2 regions of the Staphylococcus lutrae genome follow, and region 2 is predicted to be linked to the other one. Evidence: a T-box and tRNA genes for the amino acid it is inferred to sense, from the RefSeq annotation. Region 2 holds a T-box; the other holds one or more tRNA genes.

Region 1 (11,145 bases), 1.2 Mb from region 2:
CTACCTTAGGACCGTTATAGTTACGGCCGCCGTTTACTGGGGCTTCGATTCGTAGCTTCGCAGATGCTAACCACTCCTCTTAACCTTCCAGCACCGGGCAGGCGTCAGCCCCTATACGTCACCTTACGGTTTAGCAGAGACCTGTGTTTTTGATAAACAGTCGCTTGGGCCTATTCACTGCGGCTCTTCAGAGCGTGAACCCCAAAGAGCACCCCTTCTCCCGAAGTTACGGGGTCATTTTGCCGAGTTCCTTAACGAGAGTTCGCTCGCTCACCTTAGAATTCTCATCTTGACTACCTGTGTCGGTTTGCGGTACGGGCACCCTGATTCTAGCTAGAGGCTTTTCTTGGCAGTGTGAAATCAACGACTCGAGGAACAAGTTCCTCTCCCCATCACAGCTCAATCTTAAGAGTGCCGGATTTGCCTAACACTCAATCTCACTGCTTAGACGTGCACTCCAACAGCACGCTTCGCCTATCCTACTGCGTCCCCCCATCGCTTAAAGCGAATCATGGTGGTACAGGAATATCAACCTGTTATCCATCGCCTACGCCTTTCGGCCTCAGCTTAGGACCCGACTAACCCAGAGCGGACGAGCCTTCCTCTGGAAACCTTAGTCAATCGGTGGACGGGATTCTCACCCGTCTTTCGCTACTCACACCGGCATTCTCACTTCTAAGCGCTCCACATGTCCTTGCGATCATGCTTCGACGCCCTTAGAACGCTCTCCTACCATTGTCCAAAGGACAATCCACAGCTTCGGTAATATGTTTAGCCCCGGTACATTTTCGGCGCAGTGTCACTCGACTAGTGAGCTATTACGCACTCTTTAAATGATGGCTGCTTCTAAGCCAACATCCTAGTTGTCTGGGCAACGCCACATCCTTTTCCACTTAACATATATTTTGGGACCTTAGCTGGTGGTCTGGGCTGTTTCCCTTTCGAACATGGACCTTATCACCCACGTTCTGACTCCCAAGTTAAATTATTTGGCATTCGGAGTTTGTCTGAATTCGGTAACCCGAGAGGGGCCCCTCGTCCAAACAGTGCTCTACCTCCAATAATCATCACTTGAGGCTAGCCCTAAAGCTATTTCGGAGAGAACCAGCTATCTCCAAGTTCGATTGGAATTTCTCCGCTACCCTCAGTTCATCCGCTCACTTTTCAACGTAAGTCGGTTCGGTCCTCCATTCAGTGTTACCTGAACTTCAACCTGACCAAGGGTAGATCACCTGGTTTCGGGTCTACGACCAAATACTCATTCGCCCTATTCAGACTCGCTTTCGCTACGGCTCCACATTTTCTGCTTAACCTTGCATCAGATCGTAACTCGCCGGTTCATTCTACAAAAGGCACGCCATCACCCATTAACGGGCTCTGACTACTTGTAAGCACACGGTTTCAAGTTCTCTTTCACTCCCCTTCCGGGGTACTTTTCACCTTTCCCTCACGGTACTGGTTCACTATCGGTCACTAGAGAGTATTTAGCCTTAGGAGATGGTCCTCCCAGATTCCGACGGAATTTCACGTGCTCCGTCGTACTCAGGATCCACTCAAGAGAGAATTCGTTTTCGACTACAGGATTATTACCTTCTCTGATTAACCTTTCCAGGTTATTCGTCTAACAAATTCTTTTGTAACTCCGTATAGAGTGTCCTACAACCCCAACAAGCAAGCTTGTTGGTTTGGGCTCTTCCCGTTTCGCTCGCCGCTACTCAGGGAATCGATTTTTCTTTCTCTTCCTCCGGGTACTAAGATGTTTCAGTTCTCCGGGTCTGCCTTCTTGCATGCTATGTATTCACATGCAGATAACACGACATAACTCGTGCTGGGTTTCCCCATTCGGAAATCTCTGGATCAACGCTTACTTACAGCTCCCCAAAGCATATCGTCGTTAGTAACGTCCTTCATCGGCTTCTAGTGCCAAGGCATCCACCGTGCGCCCTTAATAACTTAATCTGTTATTAATTATGTGAGTCGTTTTTCAACGACTAGCGATTCATTTTTTGTTTCAAGCTTTTAAACGCTTGTCACTCGGTTTTGCTTGGTAAAATCAATACTTACTTATCTAGTTTTCAATGTACAATTTCAAATGGTGGGCCTAAGTGGACTCGAACCACCGACCTCACGCTTATCAGGCGTGCGCTCTAACCGGCTGAGCTATAGGCCCATTTGAATTTTGAATCCTCAAATGGATGAGCATTCAAAACTGAATACAATATGTCACGTTAATCCGCTATCACCTGCTGGTGATATTCCGTAATTATCCTTAGAAAGGAGGTGATCCAGCCGCACCTTCCGATACGGCTACCTTGTTACGACTTCACCCCAATCATTTGTCCCACCTTCGACGGCTAGCTCCAAAATGGTTACTCCACCGGCTTCGGGTGTTACAAACTCTCGTGGTGTGACGGGCGGTGTGTACAAGACCCGGGAACGTATTCACCGTAGCATGCTGATCTACGATTACTAGCGATTCCAGCTTCATGTAGTCGAGTTGCAGACTACAATCCGAACTGAGAACAACTTTATGGGATTTGCTTGACCTCGCGGTTTCGCTGCCCTTTGTATTGTCCATTGTAGCACGTGTGTAGCCCAAATCATAAGGGGCATGATGATTTGACGTCATCCCCACCTTCCTCCGGTTTGTCACCGGCAGTCAACTTAGAGTGCCCAACTGAATGATGGCAACTAAGTTCAAGGGTTGCGCTCGTTGCGGGACTTAACCCAACATCTCACGACACGAGCTGACGACAACCATGCACCACCTGTCACTTTGTCCTCCGAAGAGGAAAACTCTATCTCTAGAGCGGTCAAAGGATGTCAAGATTTGGTAAGGTTCTTCGCGTTGCTTCGAATTAAACCACATGCTCCACCGCTTGTGCGGGTCCCCGTCAATTCCTTTGAGTTTCAGTCTTGCGACCGTACTCCCCAGGCGGAGTGCTTAATGCGTTAGCTGCAGCACTAAGGGGCGGAAACCCCCTAACACTTAGCACTCATCGTTTACAGCGTGGACTACCAGGGTATCTAATCCTGTTTGATCCCCACGCTTTCGCACATCAGCGTCAGTTGCAGACCAGAAAGCCGCCTTCGCCACTGGTGTTCCTCCATATCTCTGCGCATTTCACCGCTACACATGGAATTCCACTTTCCTCTTCTGCACTCAAGTTTTCCAGTTTCCAATGACCCTCCACGGTTGAGCCGTGGGCTTTCACATCAGACTTAAAAAACCGCCTACGCGCGCTTTACGCCCAATAATTCCGGATAACGCTTGCCACCTACGTATTACCGCGGCTGCTGGCACGTAGTTAGCCGTGGCTTTCTGGTTAGGTACCGTCAAGATGTGCATAGTGACTTACACATGTGTTCTTCCCTAACAACAGAGCTTTACGATCCGAAGACCTTCATCACTCACGCGGCGTTGCTCCGTCAGGCTTTCGCCCATTGCGGAAGATTCCCTACTGCTGCCTCCCGTAGGAGTCTGGACCGTGTCTCAGTTCCAGTGTGGCCGATCACCCTCTCAGGTCGGCTACGTATCGTCGCCTTGGTGAGCCGTTACCTCACCAACTAGCTAATACGGCGCGGGTCCATCTATAAGTGACAGCAAAACCGTCTTTCACTGTTGAACCATGCGGTTCAACATATTATCCGGCATTAGCCCCGGTTTCCCGGAGTTATTCCAGTCTTATAGGTAGGTTACCCACGTGTTACTCACCCGTCCGCCGCTAACGTCAAAGGAGCAAGCTCCTCATCTGTTCGCTCGACTTGCATGTATTAGGCACGCCGCCAGCGTTCATCCTGAGCCAGGATCAAACTCTCCATAAAAGAAGTAAGCTTGATATAGCTCGTTGATTGTTTAAGTCAATCATTCTTGAAAGTACTGTTGAAGTACTCAAAATTATCGGAATTAACGTTGACATATTGTCATTCAGTTTTCAATGTTCATGTTATTTCTTTTTGACTCGACAAGAATTAATTATACATAATCATCGCATCTGAGTCAACAACTTTTATCATTTTTCTTTAATTTTTCCAAGAAAAAATGACCAACAGGTCATATTAAAAGTTTTGCTTGGCAACGTCCTACTCTCGCGGAACGTAAGTCCAACTACCATCGGCGCTAAAGAGCTTAACTTCTGTGTTCGGCATGGGAACAGGTGTAGCCTCTTTGCCATAGTCACCAAACAATGGTATATGAATGTATATACATTCAAAACTAGATAGTAAGTATCGTATTTATCAATAAAACCTAATGAACATCATTTTGATTAAGTCTTCGATCGATTAGTATTCGTCAGCTCCACGTATCGCTACGCTTCCACATCGAACCTATTCACCTCATCATCTTTGAGGGATCTTATAACCGAAGTTGGGAAATCTCATCTCGAGGGGGCTTCATGCTTAGATGCTTTCAGCACTTATCCCGTCCATACATAGCTACCCAGCGATGCCGTTGGCACGACAACTGGTACACCAGAGGTATGTCCATCCCGGTCCTCTCGTACTAAGGACAGCGCCTCTCAAATTTCCTACGCCCACGACGGATAGGGACCGAACTGTCTCACGACGTTCTGAACCCAGCTCGCGTACCGCTTTAATGGGCGAACAGCCCAACCCTTGGGACCGACTACAGCCCCAGGATGCGATGAGCCGACATCGAGGTGCCAAACCTCCCCGTCGATGTGAACTCTTGGGGAGATAAGCCTGTTATCCCCGGGGTAGCTTTTATCCGTTGAGCGATGGCCCTTCCATGCGGAACCACCGGATCACTAAGTCCGTCTTTCGACCCTGCTCGACTTGTAGGTCTCGCAGTCAAGCTCCCTTATGCCTTTACACTCTATGAATGATTTCCAACCATTCTGAGGGAACCTTTGAGCGCCTCCGTTACTCTTTAGGAGGCGACCGCCCCAGTCAAACTGCCCGCCTGACACTGTCTCCCAGCACGATAAGTGCTGCGGGTTAGAAATCCAATACAATGAGGGTAGTATCCCACCAACGCCTCCACGTAAGCTAGCGCTCACGTCTCTCAGGCTCCTACCTATCCTGTACAAACTGTACCGAATTTCAATATCAGGCTACAGTAAAGCTCCACGGGGTCTTTCCGTCCTGTCGCGGGTAACCGGCATCTTCACCGGTACTATGATTTCACCGAGTCTCTCGTTGAGACAGTGCCCAAATCGTTACGCCTTTCGTGCGGGTCGGAACTTACCCGACAAGGAATTTCGCTACCTTAGGACCGTTATAGTTACGGCCGCCGTTTACTGGGGCTTCGATTCGTAGCTTCGCAGATGCTAACCACTCCTCTTAACCTTCCAGCACCGGGCAGGCGTCAGCCCCTATACGTCACCTTACGGTTTAGCAGAGACCTGTGTTTTTGATAAACAGTCGCTTGGGCCTATTCACTGCGGCTCTTCAGAGCGTGAACCCCAAAGAGCACCCCTTCTCCCGAAGTTACGGGGTCATTTTGCCGAGTTCCTTAACGAGAGTTCGCTCGCTCACCTTAGAATTCTCATCTTGACTACCTGTGTCGGTTTGCGGTACGGGCACCCTGATTCTAGCTAGAGGCTTTTCTTGGCAGTGTGAAATCAACGACTCGAGGAACAAGTTCCTCTCCCCATCACAGCTCAATCTTAAGAGTGCCGGATTTGCCTAACACTCAATCTCACTGCTTAGACGTGCACTCCAACAGCACGCTTCGCCTATCCTACTGCGTCCCCCATCGCTTAAAGCGAATCATGGTGGTACAGGAATATCAACCTGTTATCCATCGCCTACGCCTTTCGGCCTCAGCTTAGGACCCGACTAACCCAGAGCGGACGAGCCTTCCTCTGGAAACCTTAGTCAATCGGTGGACGGGATTCTCACCCGTCTTTCGCTACTCACACCGGCATTCTCACTTCTAAGCGCTCCACATGTCCTTGCGATCATGCTTCGACGCCCTTAGAACGCTCTCCTACCATTGTCCAAAGGACAATCCACAGCTTCGGTAATATGTTTAGCCCCGGTACATTTTCGGCGCAGTGTCACTCGACTAGTGAGCTATTACGCACTCTTTAAATGATGGCTGCTTCTAAGCCAACATCCTAGTTGTCTGGGCAACGCCACATCCTTTTCCACTTAACATATATTTTGGGACCTTAGCTGGTGGTCTGGGCTGTTTCCCTTTCGAACATGGACCTTATCACCCACGTTCTGACTCCCAAGTTAAATTATTTGGCATTCGGAGTTTGTCTGAATTCGGTAACCCGAGAGGGGCCCCTCGTCCAAACAGTGCTCTACCTCCAATAATCATCACTTGAGGCTAGCCCTAAAGCTATTTCGGAGAGAACCAGCTATCTCCAAGTTCGATTGGAATTTCTCCGCTACCCTCAGTTCATCCGCTCACTTTTCAACGTAAGTCGGTTCGGTCCTCCATTCAGTGTTACCTGAACTTCAACCTGACCAAGGGTAGATCACCTGGTTTCGGGTCTACGACCAAATACTCATTCGCCCTATTCAGACTCGCTTTCGCTACGGCTCCACATTTTCTGCTTAACCTTGCATCAGATCGTAACTCGCCGGTTCATTCTACAAAAGGCACGCCATCACCCATTAACGGGCTCTGACTACTTGTAAGCACACGGTTTCAAGTTCTCTTTCACTCCCCTTCCGGGGTACTTTTCACCTTTCCCTCACGGTACTGGTTCACTATCGGTCACTAGAGAGTATTTAGCCTTAGGAGATGGTCCTCCCAGATTCCGACGGAATTTCACGTGCTCCGTCGTACTCAGGATCCACTCAAGAGAGAATTCGTTTTCGACTACAGGATTATTACCTTCTCTGATTAACCTTTCCAGGTTATTCGTCTAACAAATTCTTTTGTAACTCCGTATAGAGTGTCCTACAACCCCAACAAGCAAGCTTGTTGGTTTGGGCTCTTCCCGTTTCGCTCGCCGCTACTCAGGGAATCGATTTTTCTTTCTCTTCCTCCGGGTACTAAGATGTTTCAGTTCTCCGGGTCTGCCTTCTTGCATGCTATGTATTCACATGCAGATAACACGACATAACTCGTGCTGGGTTTCCCCATTCGGAAATCTCTGGATCAACGCTTACTTACAGCTCCCCAAAGCATATCGTCGTTAGTAACGTCCTTCATCGGCTTCTAGTGCCAAGGCATCCACCGTGCGCCCTTAATAACTTAATCTGTTATTAATTATGTGAGTCGTTTTTCAACGACTAGCGATTCATTTTTTGTTTCAAGCTTTTAAACGCTTGTCACTCGGTTTTGCTTGGTAAAATCAATACTTACTTATCTAGTTTTCAATGTACAAATCATTCTGAATCCTCAAATGGATGAGCATTCAAAACTGAATACAATATGTCACGTTAATCCGCTATCACCTGTTGGTGATATTCCGTAATTATCCTTAGAAAGGAGGTGATCCAGCCGCACCTTCCGATACGGCTACCTTGTTACGACTTCACCCCAATCATTTGTCCCACCTTCGACGGCTAGCTCCAAAATGGTTACTCCACCGGCTTCGGGTGTTACAAACTCTCGTGGTGTGACGGGCGGTGTGTACAAGACCCGGGAACGTATTCACCGTAGCATGCTGATCTACGATTACTAGCGATTCCAGCTTCATGTAGTCGAGTTGCAGACTACAATCCGAACTGAGAACAACTTTATGGGATTTGCTTGACCTCGCGGTTTCGCTGCCCTTTGTATTGTCCATTGTAGCACGTGTGTAGCCCAAATCATAAGGGGCATGATGATTTGACGTCATCCCCACCTTCCTCCGGTTTGTCACCGGCAGTCAACTTAGAGTGCCCAACTGAATGATGGCAACTAAGTTCAAGGGTTGCGCTCGTTGCGGGACTTAACCCAACATCTCACGACACGAGCTGACGACAACCATGCACCACCTGTCACTTTGTCCTCCGAAGAGGAAAAATCTATCTCTAGAGCGGTCAAAGGATGTCAAGATTTGGTAAGGTTCTTCGCGTTGCTTCGAATTAAACCACATGCTCCACCGCTTGTGCGGGTCCCCGTCAATTCCTTTGAGTTTCAGTCTTGCGACCGTACTCCCCAGGCGGAGTGCTTAATGCGTTAGCTGCAGCACTAAGGGGCGGAAACCCCCTAACACTTAGCACTCATCGTTTACGGCGTGGACTACCAGGGTATCTAATCCTGTTTGATCCCCACGCTTTCGCACATCAGCGTCAGTTACAGACCAGAAAGCCGCCTTCGCCACTGGTGTTCCTCCATATCTCTGCGCATTTCACCGCTACACATGGAATTCCACTTTCCTCTTCTGCACTCAAGTTTTCCAGTTTCCAATGACCCTCCACGGTTGAGCCGTGGGCTTTCACATCAGACTTAAAAAACCGCCTACGCGCGCTTTACGCCCAATAATTCCGGATAACGCTTGCCACCTACGTATTACCGCGGCTGCTGGCACGTAGTTAGCCGTGGCTTTCTGGTTAGGTACCGTCAAGATGTGCATAGTGACTTACACATGTGTTCTTCCCTAACAACAGAGCTTTACGATCCGAAGACCTTCATCACTCACGCGGCGTTGCTCCGTCAGGCTTTCGCCCATTGCGGAAGATTCCCTACTGCTGCCTCCCGTAGGAGTCTGGACCGTGTCTCAGTTCCAGTGTGGCCGATCACCCTCTCAGGTCGGCTACGTATCGTCGCCTTGGTGAGCCGTTACCTCACCAACTAGCTAATACGGCGCGGGTCCATCTATAAGTGACAGCAAAACCGTCTTTCACTGTTGAACCATGCGGTTCAACATATTATCCGGCATTAGCCCCGGTTTCCCGGAGTTATTCCAGTCTTATAGGTAGGTTACCCACGTGTTACTCACCCGTCCGCCGCTAACGTCAAAGGAGCAAGCTCCTCATCTGTTCGCTCGACTTGCATGTATTAGGCACGCCGCCAGCGTTCATCCTGAGCCAGGATCAAACTCTCCATAAAAGAAGTAAGCTTGATATAGCTCATTGATTGTTTAAGTCAATCACTCTCGAAAGTACTGTTGAAGTACTCAAAATTATCGGAATTAACGTTGACATATTGTCATTCAGTTTTCAATGTTCATATTAAAAAATAATGGTGGAGACTAGCGGGATCGAACCGCTGACCTCCTGCGTGCAAAGCAGGCGCTCTCCCAGCTGAGCTAAGCCCCCATATTTTTAGAAAAGTCGGGAAGACAGGATTTGAACCTGCGACCCCTTGGTCCCAAACCAAGTGCTCTACCAAGCTGAGCTACTTCCCGTTATTTAAATTAAATGGCGCGCCCGATAGGAGTCGAACCCATAACCTTTTGATCCGTAGTCAAACGCTCTATCCAATTGAGCTACGGGCGCTGAAACGTATTGATGCCGAGGACCGGAATCGAACCGGTACGGTGATCTCTCACCGCAGGATTTTAAGTCCTGTGCGTCTGCCAGTTCCGCCACCCCGGCAAAATAATGGAGCAGAAGACGGGATTCGAACCCGCGACCCCGACCTTGGCAAGGTCGTATTCTACCGCTGAACTACTTCTGCTCAATCATATTCAAATGATGAGCCATAGAGGATTCGAACCTCTGACCCTCTGATTAAAAGTCAGATGCTCTACCAACTGAGCTAATGGCTCATTAAATGGTGCCGGCCAGAGGACTTGAACCCCCAACCTACTGATTACAAGTCAGTTGCTCTACCAATTGAGCTAGGCCGGCATGGTGGAGAATGACGGGTTCGAACCGCCGACCCTCTGCTTGTAAGGCAGATGCTCTCCCAGCTGAGCTAATTCTCCATTATAATATGCCTGGCAACGTCCTACTCTCGCGGAACGTAAGTCCAACTACCATCAGCGCTAAAGAGCTTAACTTCTGTGTTCGGCATGGGAACAGGTGTGACCTCTTTGCCATAGTCACCAGACAAATTGTTTTTTAATTTTTATTCAACTCTTGTTGAGTACCTTTTTATAATACCCGCTTTGTGAAAACTTTTCAATAGTTAATTTTACACTTTGTTTAAGTTTTTTACAAGTACTTTAAATTTGTTTGCCACTTAATTTGACGACTTTTATATAATACTCAATTCTATCAACAAAGTCAACTGATTTTTTAGTGTTTTTTATATTTATTTATTATCCTCTGTTCAAAGCTTCATATTGTTATTCTTCGACTGCATCAACAACCTCTTATCTTCGTGTTGGAATTGGAAAATCAACCTCATGCATCGCTCCGATGATTTCTTGAATCAAACGTCTGTAGAAATCAGAACAATAAAAATTGTCTCTTTCATGTACCGTCATACTCAAGCGGAACACTGATTGAATAACACGCATGCGATACCGATATTCGTCTACAAATTTCGTTAAGCATCTGCAAAATGCGTGTGCTACTTCTTTCAATCCCCTTTCAAAATCTCATCCGAGTCGTTAATACTTTTCGTCGTTATTTAATAAACGTAAACCCTACATCATGCGTACGGTTTACGTTTATTAAAATTATCATTCATTCATGCGTGAATCATATGTTTCTATCATTAGAACGCGACAATTTATTTTTGACGCATATACGGGAATAATAAGACATCACGAATAGAAGGTGAGTTCGTTAATAGCATCACTAAACGGTCGACACCAATACCGAGTCCACCAGTTGGAGGCATCCCATATTCCAATGCTTCAATGAAATCTTCATCCATTTCATGTGCCTCGTCATTGCCTTGTTCTTTTTCAATTAATTGTGCTTCAAAACGTGCACGTTGATCAATTGGGTCATTCAACTCTGTAAATGCATTCGCATGTTCACGACCCACAATAAATAACTCAAATCGATCTGTAAAACGTGGATCTTCAGGATTTTTCTTAGCTAACGGAGAAATTTCAATGGGATGACCATAGATAAATGTCGGTTGAATTAATGTTTCTTCGACTTTTTGTTCAAAGAATTCATTTAAAACATGACCATACTTCATGTTGCCATCGACCTCAATACCGTGTGCTTTTGCCAATTCATGCGCTTCTTCGTCAGACTTCACTTCATAAAAATCGACCCCTGTGACTTCTTTAACAGCATCGACCATATGCAATCTGCGCCATTGCGGCTCTAAATCAATGGTTGCATCACCATATTGAACTGTCGTTGTGCCTAGGACACGACGCGCAA
Region 2 (11,145 bases):
TTGGAGGGTATCGTACCATTCTGTTAGGCACGTTGATCAGCTTATGTGCAACAGTATTATTAAATATCCTCCACGGTTGGCCTTGGTATGCCATTTGGTTAATCGTGTTAGGATTTGGCGGGGGAATGATTGTCCCTGCTATTTATGCTATGGCAGGCGCAGTGTGGCCTCAAGGCGGTAGACAAACGTTCAATGCCATATATTTAGCCCAAAATATCGGAGTTGCAGTTGGAGCCGCTTTAGGTGGTTTTGTCGCAGAACTTAGTTTTAATTATATATTTATGGCTAATTTAGCAATGTATGTCGTTTTTTTCATTATTGCTATATTTCATTTTAACATGGATTATCATGCAACGGTTAAACAACAAGAAGTGCTTGAAAACGTAGGTCGTGTCCAAAACAAAACCCATTTTAATGCATTATTATTACTTTGTGTGATGTTCGCGTTATGTTGGGTTGCGTATGTTCAGTGGCAAACGACAATTGCTTCATTTACACAAAGCATTGGGATTTCGATGAGTCAATATAGTTTGCTTTGGACGGTGAATGGCGTGTTGATTTTAGTTGGACAACCTTTGATTTCTCCAATCATACAGCGCTTTAAAGGACAGCTAAAATTACAACTATATTTTGGACTTGTTGTTTTTATTTTGTCGTTTTTTGTAACGAGTTTTGCAACGTCGTTTTCAATTTTTGTTGTAGGAATGGTCATCATGACATTTGCAGAAATGTTTGTGTGGCCAGCTGTACCTACAATCGCCAATTTGTTAGCGCCTAAAGGAAGAGAAGGTGTTTACCAGGGGATTATCAACTCCGCTTCAACTGTAGGAAAAGCATTTGGACCTTTAGTGGGCGGGATATTAGTAGATTTATATGACATGCAAGTGATGTTTTTATCGATGATAGGGTTGCTTGTTATTGCAATGCTGTTTTTAACAATATACGATAAAAAGCTCGATCCCAAAACCCTGTATCATTAAATCTAATAAATGAGGCTTGCATCTTTGAATTAAATTGCATATTATAGTAAATGATTACGTATGAAACATGAATTCAAACGAAGCTGGAGTAGTAGTTTAGGACGTATTTCTACAGAGAGTTAGTGGTGGTGGAAACTAACGAAAGACACTAAGCGAACTTACCAAATTATGACAAAAATAAATGACATCTCTTACTATTTAGAATGAAGTGCACTTTTTGAGTGAATGAGGGTGGTACCGCGGCAATCGTCGTCCCTAGCCAAATACGAATAGTTAGAGATGTTTTTTTATGAGGTAGGAGGATGAAGTTGTGAATTATAAACATCAAGAAATCGAAAAGAAGTGGCAAACGTATTGGTTAGAAAATAAAACTTTTAAAACAGAGGATCATATTGGCCAAAAGAAATTTTATGCATTAGATATGTTCCCTTATCCCTCTGGTGCAGGGTTGCACGTGGGTCATCCAGAAGGATATACTGCAACGGACATCTTATCTCGTTATAAAAGAATGCAAGGATACAATGTTTTACATCCAATGGGCTGGGATGCCTTTGGTCTTCCAGCCGAGCAATATGCATTGGATACGGGGAACGACCCTGCTGAGTTTACAAAGCGTAATATTCAAACATTTAAGCGTCAAATACAAGAATTAGGTTTTAGTTACGATTGGGATCGCGAGGTCAGTACGACAGATCCAGATTATTATAAATGGACACAATGGATTTTTATCCAACTGTACAAAAAAGGATTAGCCTATATTGACGAAATTCCTGTCAATTGGTGTGAAGCATTAGGCACAGTTTTATCTAATGAAGAAGTCATCGATGGCGTATCAGAACGCGGGGGACATCCTGTTGTGCGCCGGCCTATGAAACAATGGGTACTTAAAATTACTGAATATGCCGATCGTTTGTTGGAAGATTTAGAGACTTTAGATTGGCCTGAATCTATTAAAGATATGCAACGGAATTGGATTGGTCGCTCGGAAGGGGCAAAAGTGACGTTTAACGTTGAAGGAATGGATGCGTCGATTGAAGTTTTTACGACACGTCCAGATACGATATATGGCGCAACTTTCCTCGTCGTCAGTCCTGAGCATGCATTGGTCGATCAATTTGTATCGGCTGAGCAAGCGGATATCGTGAAACAATACCAACAAGAAGCGGCTAAAAAATCAGACTTGGAACGTACAGATTTAGCGAAAGAAAAAACAGGTGTCTTTTCAGGGGCATATGCGATACATCCGTTTTCGGGTGAACAAGTGCCGATTTGGATTGCAGACTATGTGCTTTCTTCATACGGTACAGGTGCTGTTATGGCGGTACCGGGGCATGATGAAAGAGACTATGAATTTGCGAAGACATTCGATCTCCCAGTCGTATCAGTCATCGCTCATGATGATGATACACCTTATTTCACAGGTGATGGTCCACACATTCATTCAGGCGAACTCAATGGACTTCAAAATAAAGAAGCGGTTGTTAAAGCAATCGCGTTATTGGAAGAAAAAGGATTAGGGGAGAAACAAGTCAATTACAAATTACGAGATTGGCTCTTCAGCCGCCAACGTTATTGGGGTGAACCGATTCCTATTATTCATTGGGAAGATGGTTCAATGACGACAGTTCCTGAAAATGAATTGCCGTTATTATTACCTAAAACTGATGAAATCAAACCATCTGGAACTGGAGAATCTCCATTAGCGAACATTGATTCATTTGTCAACGTCGTCGATCCAGAAACCGGGATGAAAGGGCGTAGAGAAACGAATACGATGCCACAATGGGCTGGAAGCTGTTGGTATTATTTACGTTATATTGATCCTAAAAATGATCAAATGTTAGCAGATCCTGAAAAGCTTAAGCATTGGCTGCCCGTTGATCTTTATATCGGTGGCGTTGAACACGCGGTATTACATTTATTATATGCTCGTTTTTGGCATAAGGTCCTCTTTGATTTAGGGATTGTTCCCACACCAGAGCCTTTCCAAAAATTATTTAATCAAGGTATGATTTTAGGTGAAGGTAACGAGAAAATGAGTAAATCCAAAGGTAACGTTGTCAATCCTGATGATATTATTCGTTCTCATGGTGCGGATACATTACGTTTATATGAGATGTTCATGGGACCTTTGGATGCATCAATCGCTTGGAGTGAGAATGGTTTAGATGGTTCACGTCGTTTCTTGGATCGCGTTTGGCGACTATTTGTCAATGAGAACGGTGGTCTCGTGGACAAGGTGGTGGATGTTGACACACCAGCATTACAGACGGTGTATCATCAAACTGTAAAAAAAGTGACAGAGGATTTCGAATCGCTTAATTTTAATACGGCAATTAGTCAATTAATGGTCTTCATTAATGAAAGCTATAAAGCGAATCAAATTTCCAGAGCTTACGCAGAAGGTTTCGTGAAAATGTTGGCACCCATTGCGCCACATCTTGGCGAAGAACTGTGGTCTATTTTGGGTCACGACACAACGATTACATTTGAACCTTGGCCAAGCTTTGATCCAGCGCTATTAGAAGAAGATATTGTGGAAATTGTCATTCAAGTCAATGGTAAGCTTCGTGCCAAAATTGAGATTCCAAAAGAAACGACTCCGGCAGAAATGGAAACCATTGCATTGAAAAATGACAATATAAAATCTGCAATTGAGGGTAAAGAAATTAAGAAAGTGATTGCAGTACCTCAGAAATTAGTGAATATTGTTGCGAAATAAATCATACAGATAAAGGGGAGAGGACAATTGAAAGAGATCAGTGTAGATGAATTGAAGCAACGTGTTTTAAGCTCAGAGCCAACCCATATCATTGATGTACGTGAAGATGATGAAGTGGCGATGGGAATGATTCCTGATGCAGAACATATTCCAATGAATGAAATTCCTCAACGTGTAGATGATTTCAATCCAAACACGACGTATTATATTGTATGTGCAGGTGGAGTGAGAAGCGCTAAGGTCGTGACGTTTTTGAATGAAAATGGGATTGATGCAGTCAATGTAGAAGGTGGCATGCACGCCTGGGGTGACGAAGGTTTGGAATATAAGCGAATCTAGCAATTGAATGTAACGAATGACCCATGAATTTGCGAATATCGTAAACGGTGTCATGATAAGTAAGCCGTATGAAAGATTTGAGTTGATCTTTCATACGGCTTTTTAAGTGCGCCCGGCATGGGTAACAACTTGACGGTGAAAGTCCGTTACAGGCTTGGTAGTAGGAACTGTTAGCGAATGACAAGGGTGTCCATCGTGAGGTGGAATCTGAAGGAAGTCGGACGCAAACACTCGCACTGACGAACAGAAATATCATACTAAGGCGTTATAGAATGGATGAATCTGCTTAACAAGATAAAGTCCAATACTACCCGAGTTCTATAGCGTAAATGATACGGTGGCATGAGTGGAAAGTGGTTACACCTTACCCGGGGAGGTCTCATTAGCGTTTCCATAGAAACGTAGTAACAACGAATGATGAGAAGTCAGCAGAAGTCATAGTAGGGAAAATGTACCGAAGGACCGAACAATATTCAATACAAAGTAAAGATTGGAGGTTACAGATTTACGACGTACAGAATACGGGAAACCGGCAGCTTATGGAAGGATAAGTAGTGGAACGAAAAAGAATACATAAGTGTGTATAGTAAATCTTAGGTGAAATGAAAGAAATGTATCGTAAGTCTCCATCTTTGATGGCGCTTGTTGTAAGACCACACAACATAGAAAAAGCAATCAAGAAGGTTAAGAAGAATAATGGAGCTCCTGGAATTGACGGCATGAAAGTCAGTGAACTGAATGCTCACTTTGCGCAATACTTTTCACAGATAAAACAAAAACTGCTTGATGGGTCATACAAACCCCAAGCAGTCCGAAAAGTTGAGATTCCCAAACCAAATGGGAAAATGCGTGTGCTTGGTATTCCTGTCGCTAGAGACAGAGTGATACAACAAGCGATTAAACAAGTGATTGAACCTGGCATCGACCGAACATTCTCAAATCATAGCCACGGTTTCAGACCTAATCGTAGCACAGGAACAGCACTTAAGCAATGTGCTGCCTACTATGAAGAAGGTTATAAAATAGCCGTAGATTGTGACTTGAAACAGTGCTTTGACATGTTGAATCATGATAAGCTCATGTATTTGTTCGAACGTCATGTTCAAGATAAGTCAATTTCCACATTTATCCGTAGAAGCTTACAAGTCGGTGCCATTGACCTATCTGGCGAAGTCGCAGAAAGAAAGATAGGTGCACCACAAGGGGGCGTTATCTCTCCCTTACTCTGTAACATCTATCTACATGAACTGGATAAAGAACTCGAAAAGCGTGGACATCGTTTCGTACGATATGCAGATGACTTTGTCATCTTTGTACGTACAAAACGTGCAGGTGAACGCGTAATGTCGAGTGTCACGAAATTCATTGAAAAGCAACTGAAGTTGGTTGTCAATGAAGATAAAAGTAAAGTAGGAGCAGTTTCACGTTTAAAGTTCTTGAGTTGTCTAATCACCAAGGTAAATGGGGTTTGTCGTTTCAGACCGACTACGGAAGCAAAAAGAAATTTAATACGCGCCTTAAGGAAAATAACGAAACGAAATAGACCCGGTACTTTTAAAGAAATTATCGCTGAAATTAACCAAGTGACGAGAGGTTGGATCAATGACTTTGGTAGAGGTTTTATCAGAGGATTTATTGAAACCACGCAATCTTGGCTAAACCGCCGACTTAGACAACTCATTCTTAAACGGTGGAAAAGAGTAAGAACGAAATATAAGATGTTGCGCCAATATGGTCTTGACCATAGAAGTGCAATGAAAATCGCACAGTCTCGCAAGAAATATTGGCGGTTATCAAACACGTACGAGGTTCATCGTGCACTTACAACAAAACAACTCTACAAGTGGGGGTTAATACCATTAACCCAGCTTGCAGAGTTGGCTTACGCAAGATATTGAACCGCCGAGTACGGAACCGTACGCTCGGTGGTGTGAGAGGACGAATGGCCAATTAATGGCTATTCTCCTACTCGATTCGTGAAATCAGACTACATCGGTATCTGTAAAATCATTTTCATTATTTGAGCAATAGCCCAGCGTGTGAAATGGTATTTGTTGCGTTGTGTATTTCAACGATTTATTTGATATCCGTGCATAGGCGATTTGTAGTTGCGTGTGGCATTCTACTGTCGACATTATTGTTGTGATTGTGTTGAATTGGACAGACTTGCAGAATATCCTGCAACGTAACCTGTGACGAGTGCACTTGTGATATTATAGCCCCCAGTATAACCATGAATATCTAAAACTTCACCACATAGATAGAGCCCTGGTGTAATTTTCGATGCCATCGTTGTTGGGACGATTTCTTTTATTGACACACCGCCTCCAGTGACAAATGCTTTGTCTAACGGTAGTGTCCCATTCACTTCAAAAGTAAACGTTTTAAATAGATGTGCGAGTTGTGTCAATTGTTGTGTGCTTAAATGGTGATATGTCATTTCTAGAGGTATTGCGGCTTCTTCGATAATAAAGGTTAAATAACGTTCTTCAATCAGCCCTTTTAATGCATTTCTAATGTGCTTATCGGGTTCGGCTTTTAATCGTTGTAAAATTTGATGTTTAAGTGTTTCTTCATTGATTTCAGGAAAGGCATCAATTTGCATTTGAATGTTTTGTCGTTTTTGATTTTTCTGTTCATGGTGAATAAATTGACTGCACCTCAATGCTGCAGGTCCACTAATCCCAAAATGTGTAAAGATTATGTCCATTTGATGTGTGATTCTTTTTTTACCGTTTTTCTTCAATACAGATAAGCCGACATTTTTAAGACTCAATCCTTTGAGACGCTGATTTTTAATAAAAGGCGCCTGTGATGTAATTGGAACCTCTGTCGGGAAGAGTGTCGTGATTTCATGGCCGAATGCTTTGGCAAAACGATAGCCGTCACCTGTTGATCCGGTTTGTGGCACGCTCGCACCACCCGTTGCAATAATGACCGATTTGGCTTGTTCAATATGGCCGTTTTGTAAATGAACCTCAAAATGATGGGATGAGGGTTTGGTTACAGATATCACCGTTTGTTCTTCCTTAACGATGACTTGATTTTGCTTTAATTCGCGAATAAGTACATTGAGGACATCTTGAGATTGATCAGAGACAGGGAACATCCGTCCGTGATCCTCTTCTTTCAATGGTACGCCACGAGATTCAAAAAATTCTATAATGGATTGGTTGTCAAAAATTGTGAATGGGCTATACAAAAATTTACCGTTGCCAGGGATATGTTTAATGATTTCTGCATAAGGTAGATTATTTGTGACGTTACAGCGCCCACCACCGGAAATTTTGAGCTTTCGTCCGAGCCCCTTCTTTTTTTCGAGCAGTAAGACGGATTGTCCATTTTGACTTGCGGAAATAGCGGCCATTAATCCGCTGGGTCCACCACCGATAACAATAGTTTCATACATGATATAAAAACCCCTTAAAATTGATATTTTAATTTTAACATAGGATGAATCAGTGTATAATGACCATATTGTGTTATAATTTAAACTTGAATAAATTTAGAGTAGGTAGGTTGACTATGAGTGAAAATAAGGAATTAGTCAGGGGAACATTTTTGCTAACATTGAGTATTTTAATTACGAAGGTGTTAGGTATTATTTATATTATCCCATTTTATCGGATTATTGGAGGAGCGGGTAATCTTGCACCTTTTAACTATGCGTATGGACCATACAATATTGCCATCGCTGTCGCAACAGCAGGTGTACCACTTGCTGCGTCAAAGTATGTCGCAAAATATAATGCGCTAGGTGCTTATCGAGTGAGTCAGAAGTTATACCAATCCAGTTTTATTGTTATGAGTATCACAGGGATTTTGGGCTTTATTGCACTTTATTTATTATCACCAGCAATTGCTTCGGTGACGATTGCGAATAATACGGATCAAAATGCAGGTTGGACGGTTGACCAAATCACTGCGATTATCCGAACGATTAGTTTTGTAGTCATTTTCATCCCTGTTTTAGCCACGTGGAGAGGTGTGTTTCAAGGTTATAAGTCAATGGGTCCGACTGCATTGTCAGAAGTTACTGAACAAATTGCACGTATTATATTTATTTTGCTAGGCAGCTATCTTGTATTAAATGTATTTAACGGCTCAGTATTATTGGCGAATGGTATTGCGACATTTGGTGCTGCAATTGGTGCGATTGCAGGTATTTTAACGTTATGGTGGTATTGGATAAAACGTCGCAAAGGTATCCATGAAATGGTTGCTTCTGATCACACGGGGATTGATGTGAGTTATTCTAAAATGTATTTAGAAATCATTTCATATAGTATTCCCTTTGTCATTGTAAGTTTGAACTTTCCGCTGTTTATGATTGTGGATCAATTAACACATAATAATGCGTTAGAAATGGCAGGGGTTGGCGCCAATTTACAAGGCATTTATTTTACAATGTTGAACATGACAACGAATAAAATTGTGATGATTCCAACTTCTTTAGCTGCAGGTTTTGCGATTAGCTTAATCCCATTTATTACAAAGACCTATGAAAAAGGGGATTATCAGGAAATGCACCGCCAAATCAGAACATCTTTAGGTGTATTAATGTACATTACAGTGCCTGCGAGTTTAGGGATTATGGCATTGGCAGTTCCTCTATATACCGTTTTTTATGAGTATAGTATGGATGGGAGTCGTTTACTGTTTTACTATGCACCTGTCGCGATTTTAATTTCCTTATTAAGTGTTACGGCTTCTATGCTACAAGGTATTGATAAACAAAAATTAACCGTTTTTATTATTATAGGTTCAGTTGTGCTGAAATTGATTTTGAATATGCCGCTGATTATCGCTTTTGAAACGGCAGGTGCGATTTTAAGTACAGCCATTGCTTTAACATTTGCGATTATTTGCAATCTATTAGTGTTGAAGAAATATGCGTATTTTAAATTCCATACCACTCTATTAGATGTGTGTAAAATATTGTTATATGGTCTGATTATGATGATTATCGTTGAACTCATTTACTTCGGCCTTCAGTTTGTCATTTCACCAGCAAGCCATGTTGGTGCGCTCGTGATTACAGTAATTTGCGCGCTTGTCGGCATGATAATATATGGTGTCATCACTATGAAAACGCGCTTGGCAGATCGATTTTTAGGTGAAATTCCTAATAAAATCAGACGTAAGGTTGGCTTTTTATAATGCGCATTGATAAGTATTTAGCACAAATGGGTCAAGGGACGCGTTCTGAAGTGAAAGTTTCGATAAAAAAGGGTAAAGTGCTGTGTAACGGTCAAATCATCAAATCTCCTAAAGTACAGATTGAACCGGAACATGATGTCATAGAAGTGGATGGGATACACATTCCATACGAGCCTTTTGTTTATATAATGATGAATAAACCTCAAAATGTGGTGTCCGCGACTACAGATGACATCCATACAACAGTAATCGATTTAATTGATGGGTTCGACCATTTAGAATTATTTCCTGTTGGCCGATTAGACAAAGATACTGAGGGATTATTGTTAATCACCAATGATGGTCAATTTAGCCATAATCTGATGAGTCCGCATAAGCATGTATCGAAAAAGTATTGGGTGCAAACACAATTTCATATAAAGCCAAGCGATGTGAGACGTTTTGCTGAAGGAATCACTTTAAAAGAAGGTCAATTGCAACCTGCTCAACTGGAAATATTAGACCTATTGAATACGGCTTATGTCACAATAAAAGAAGGCAAATACCATCAAGTCAAAAGGATGTTTCATGCAGTCGAAAATGAAGTGATTGCATTGAAAAGAGTGGCAATCGGTAATTTAATTTTAGATGAAACGCTGAAGCCCGGGGAATACCGGAAATTGACTGACACGGAATGGCAATTATTACAATCCTAATGATTTTTAATGAGATCTGTTTAAAACGTTTAAATGAATGAAGAAACGGGTAACAGTATATTATTAATAGAAATTAGAGGTGATGATTATGGCAAAATCAGGCAAACTATTTAAAGCGATTCTAGGTATTGGAGGCGCCGTTGCAGCAGTGGTCCTCTCAAATAAGCAAAATCGCGAAAATTTAAAACAAGAGTATCAAAAATACAAAGAAAACCCAGATGACTATAAAAAAAGAGCCCAACAAAAAGCAGCACAAGTTGGTGAAACAGCTGCACAAGAATTTAATAAGGTGAAAGAAGATCCCAAAGCCTATTTAAACGAGGCTAAAGAAGATCCCAAAGCATTTTTTAGTAATAAAAAAGAGCAATTATTGAATGGCGAGCAACGTGATGACGAATTAGAGAAAAGAGAAGCGCAATTTGATGGCGAAGGTGGCGGAAACCCGTCTAACAATTTGCATGTCGAAACGAAAGAAACATTGAAAAATAAATAGAGGATTGTTTTTAATCGAACGAGTGAAATGTATGGCTGTTTTCACTTGTTCGATTTTTAGTATTTATTGGAGTAAAATGAGTAAATAATGGTGCGTGATCGCATATGAAATTCAAGTGACCAAGTGAGCATCAACGTCACATACAGTCTGATTTTTGTCAGAAAAATTAAAAAAATAGATTGTAATATGACTGTTGTTTCTCGCATAATTCATGTAAAATAGAGATACATTTTTAAAAAAGGAAGTTGATCAGCATGTGGAGAGAAAAAGTAAAAGAATATGAAACGCAAATGGTCGAAGATTTAAAGGGACTTTTATCTATTAAATCAGTGCGTGATGATGCAGCAGCTACCGAGGATGCACCTGTCGGACCGGGACCGAAAGCAGCACTTGAATATATGTATCGACTTGCTGAACGAGATGGTTTCAACACGTTTGATACGGATCATATTGCAGGACGCATTGAAATAGGAAAAGGTGAAGCATTGTTTGGTATTCTAGGTCATGTTGATGTCGTACCAGCCGGTGATGGTTGGGATACGGATCCATTCGAACCTGTCGAAACAGATGACCGCATCATTGCACGTGGGACGCTAGATGATAAAGGTCCAACAATTGCGGCATATTATGCAGTGAAAATTCTTAGCGACATGAATGTAGATTGGAAAAAGAGAATACATATTATTATAGGAACTGATGAAGAGTCTGATTGGCAATGTACAAATCGTTATTTCAAAACCGAAGAAATGCCAACGA

Evidence for each region. The T-box of region 2 lies ahead of leuS (leucine--tRNA ligase). A T-box ahead of a tRNA ligase gene usually reads a tRNA of that ligase, here a tRNA-Leu.
Region 1: it encodes a tRNA-Leu, which carries the amino acid that the T-box ahead of leuS (leucine--tRNA ligase) is inferred to sense. The anticodon was not compared.

Annotation. Positions count from the first base shown of each region.
Region 1 covers NZ_CP020773.1:1,503,476-1,514,620, reverse strand. The annotation lists rRNA gene B5P37_RS06965 (23S ribosomal RNA) at 1-1,959, opposite strand, end outside; tRNA gene B5P37_RS06960 (tRNA-Ile) at 2,094-2,170, opposite strand; rRNA gene B5P37_RS06955 (16S ribosomal RNA) at 2,274-3,825, opposite strand; rRNA gene rrf (5S ribosomal RNA) at 4,071-4,185, opposite strand; rRNA gene B5P37_RS06945 (23S ribosomal RNA) at 4,265-7,183, opposite strand; rRNA gene B5P37_RS06940 (16S ribosomal RNA) at 7,411-8,962, opposite strand; tRNA gene B5P37_RS06935 (tRNA-Ala) at 9,096-9,171, opposite strand; tRNA gene B5P37_RS06930 (tRNA-Pro) at 9,187-9,260, opposite strand; tRNA gene B5P37_RS06925 (tRNA-Arg) at 9,275-9,351, opposite strand; tRNA gene B5P37_RS06920 (tRNA-Leu) at 9,365-9,450, opposite strand; tRNA gene B5P37_RS06915 (tRNA-Gly) at 9,458-9,532, opposite strand; tRNA gene B5P37_RS06910 (tRNA-Lys) at 9,551-9,623, opposite strand; tRNA gene B5P37_RS06905 (tRNA-Thr) at 9,630-9,705, opposite strand; tRNA gene B5P37_RS06900 (tRNA-Val) at 9,707-9,782, opposite strand; rRNA gene rrf (5S ribosomal RNA) at 9,793-9,907, opposite strand; gene lysS (lysine--tRNA ligase) at 10,535-11,145, opposite strand, start outside.
Region 2 covers NZ_CP020773.1:218,700-229,844, reverse strand. The annotation lists gene B5P37_RS01080 (MDR family MFS transporter) at 1-980, shown strand, start outside; T-box leader at 1,058-1,240, shown strand; gene leuS (leucine--tRNA ligase) at 1,291-3,702, shown strand; gene B5P37_RS01070 (rhodanese-like domain-containing protein) at 3,730-4,041, shown strand; gene ltrA (group II intron reverse transcriptase/maturase) at 4,653-5,939, shown strand; gene B5P37_RS01060 (BaiN/RdsA family NAD(P)/FAD-dependent oxidoreductase) at 6,176-7,450, opposite strand; gene B5P37_RS01055 (putative polysaccharide biosynthesis protein) at 7,567-9,201, shown strand; gene B5P37_RS01050 (pseudouridine synthase) at 9,201-9,896, shown strand; gene B5P37_RS01045 (YtxH domain-containing protein) at 9,985-10,389, shown strand; gene pepV (dipeptidase PepV) at 10,644-11,145, shown strand, end outside.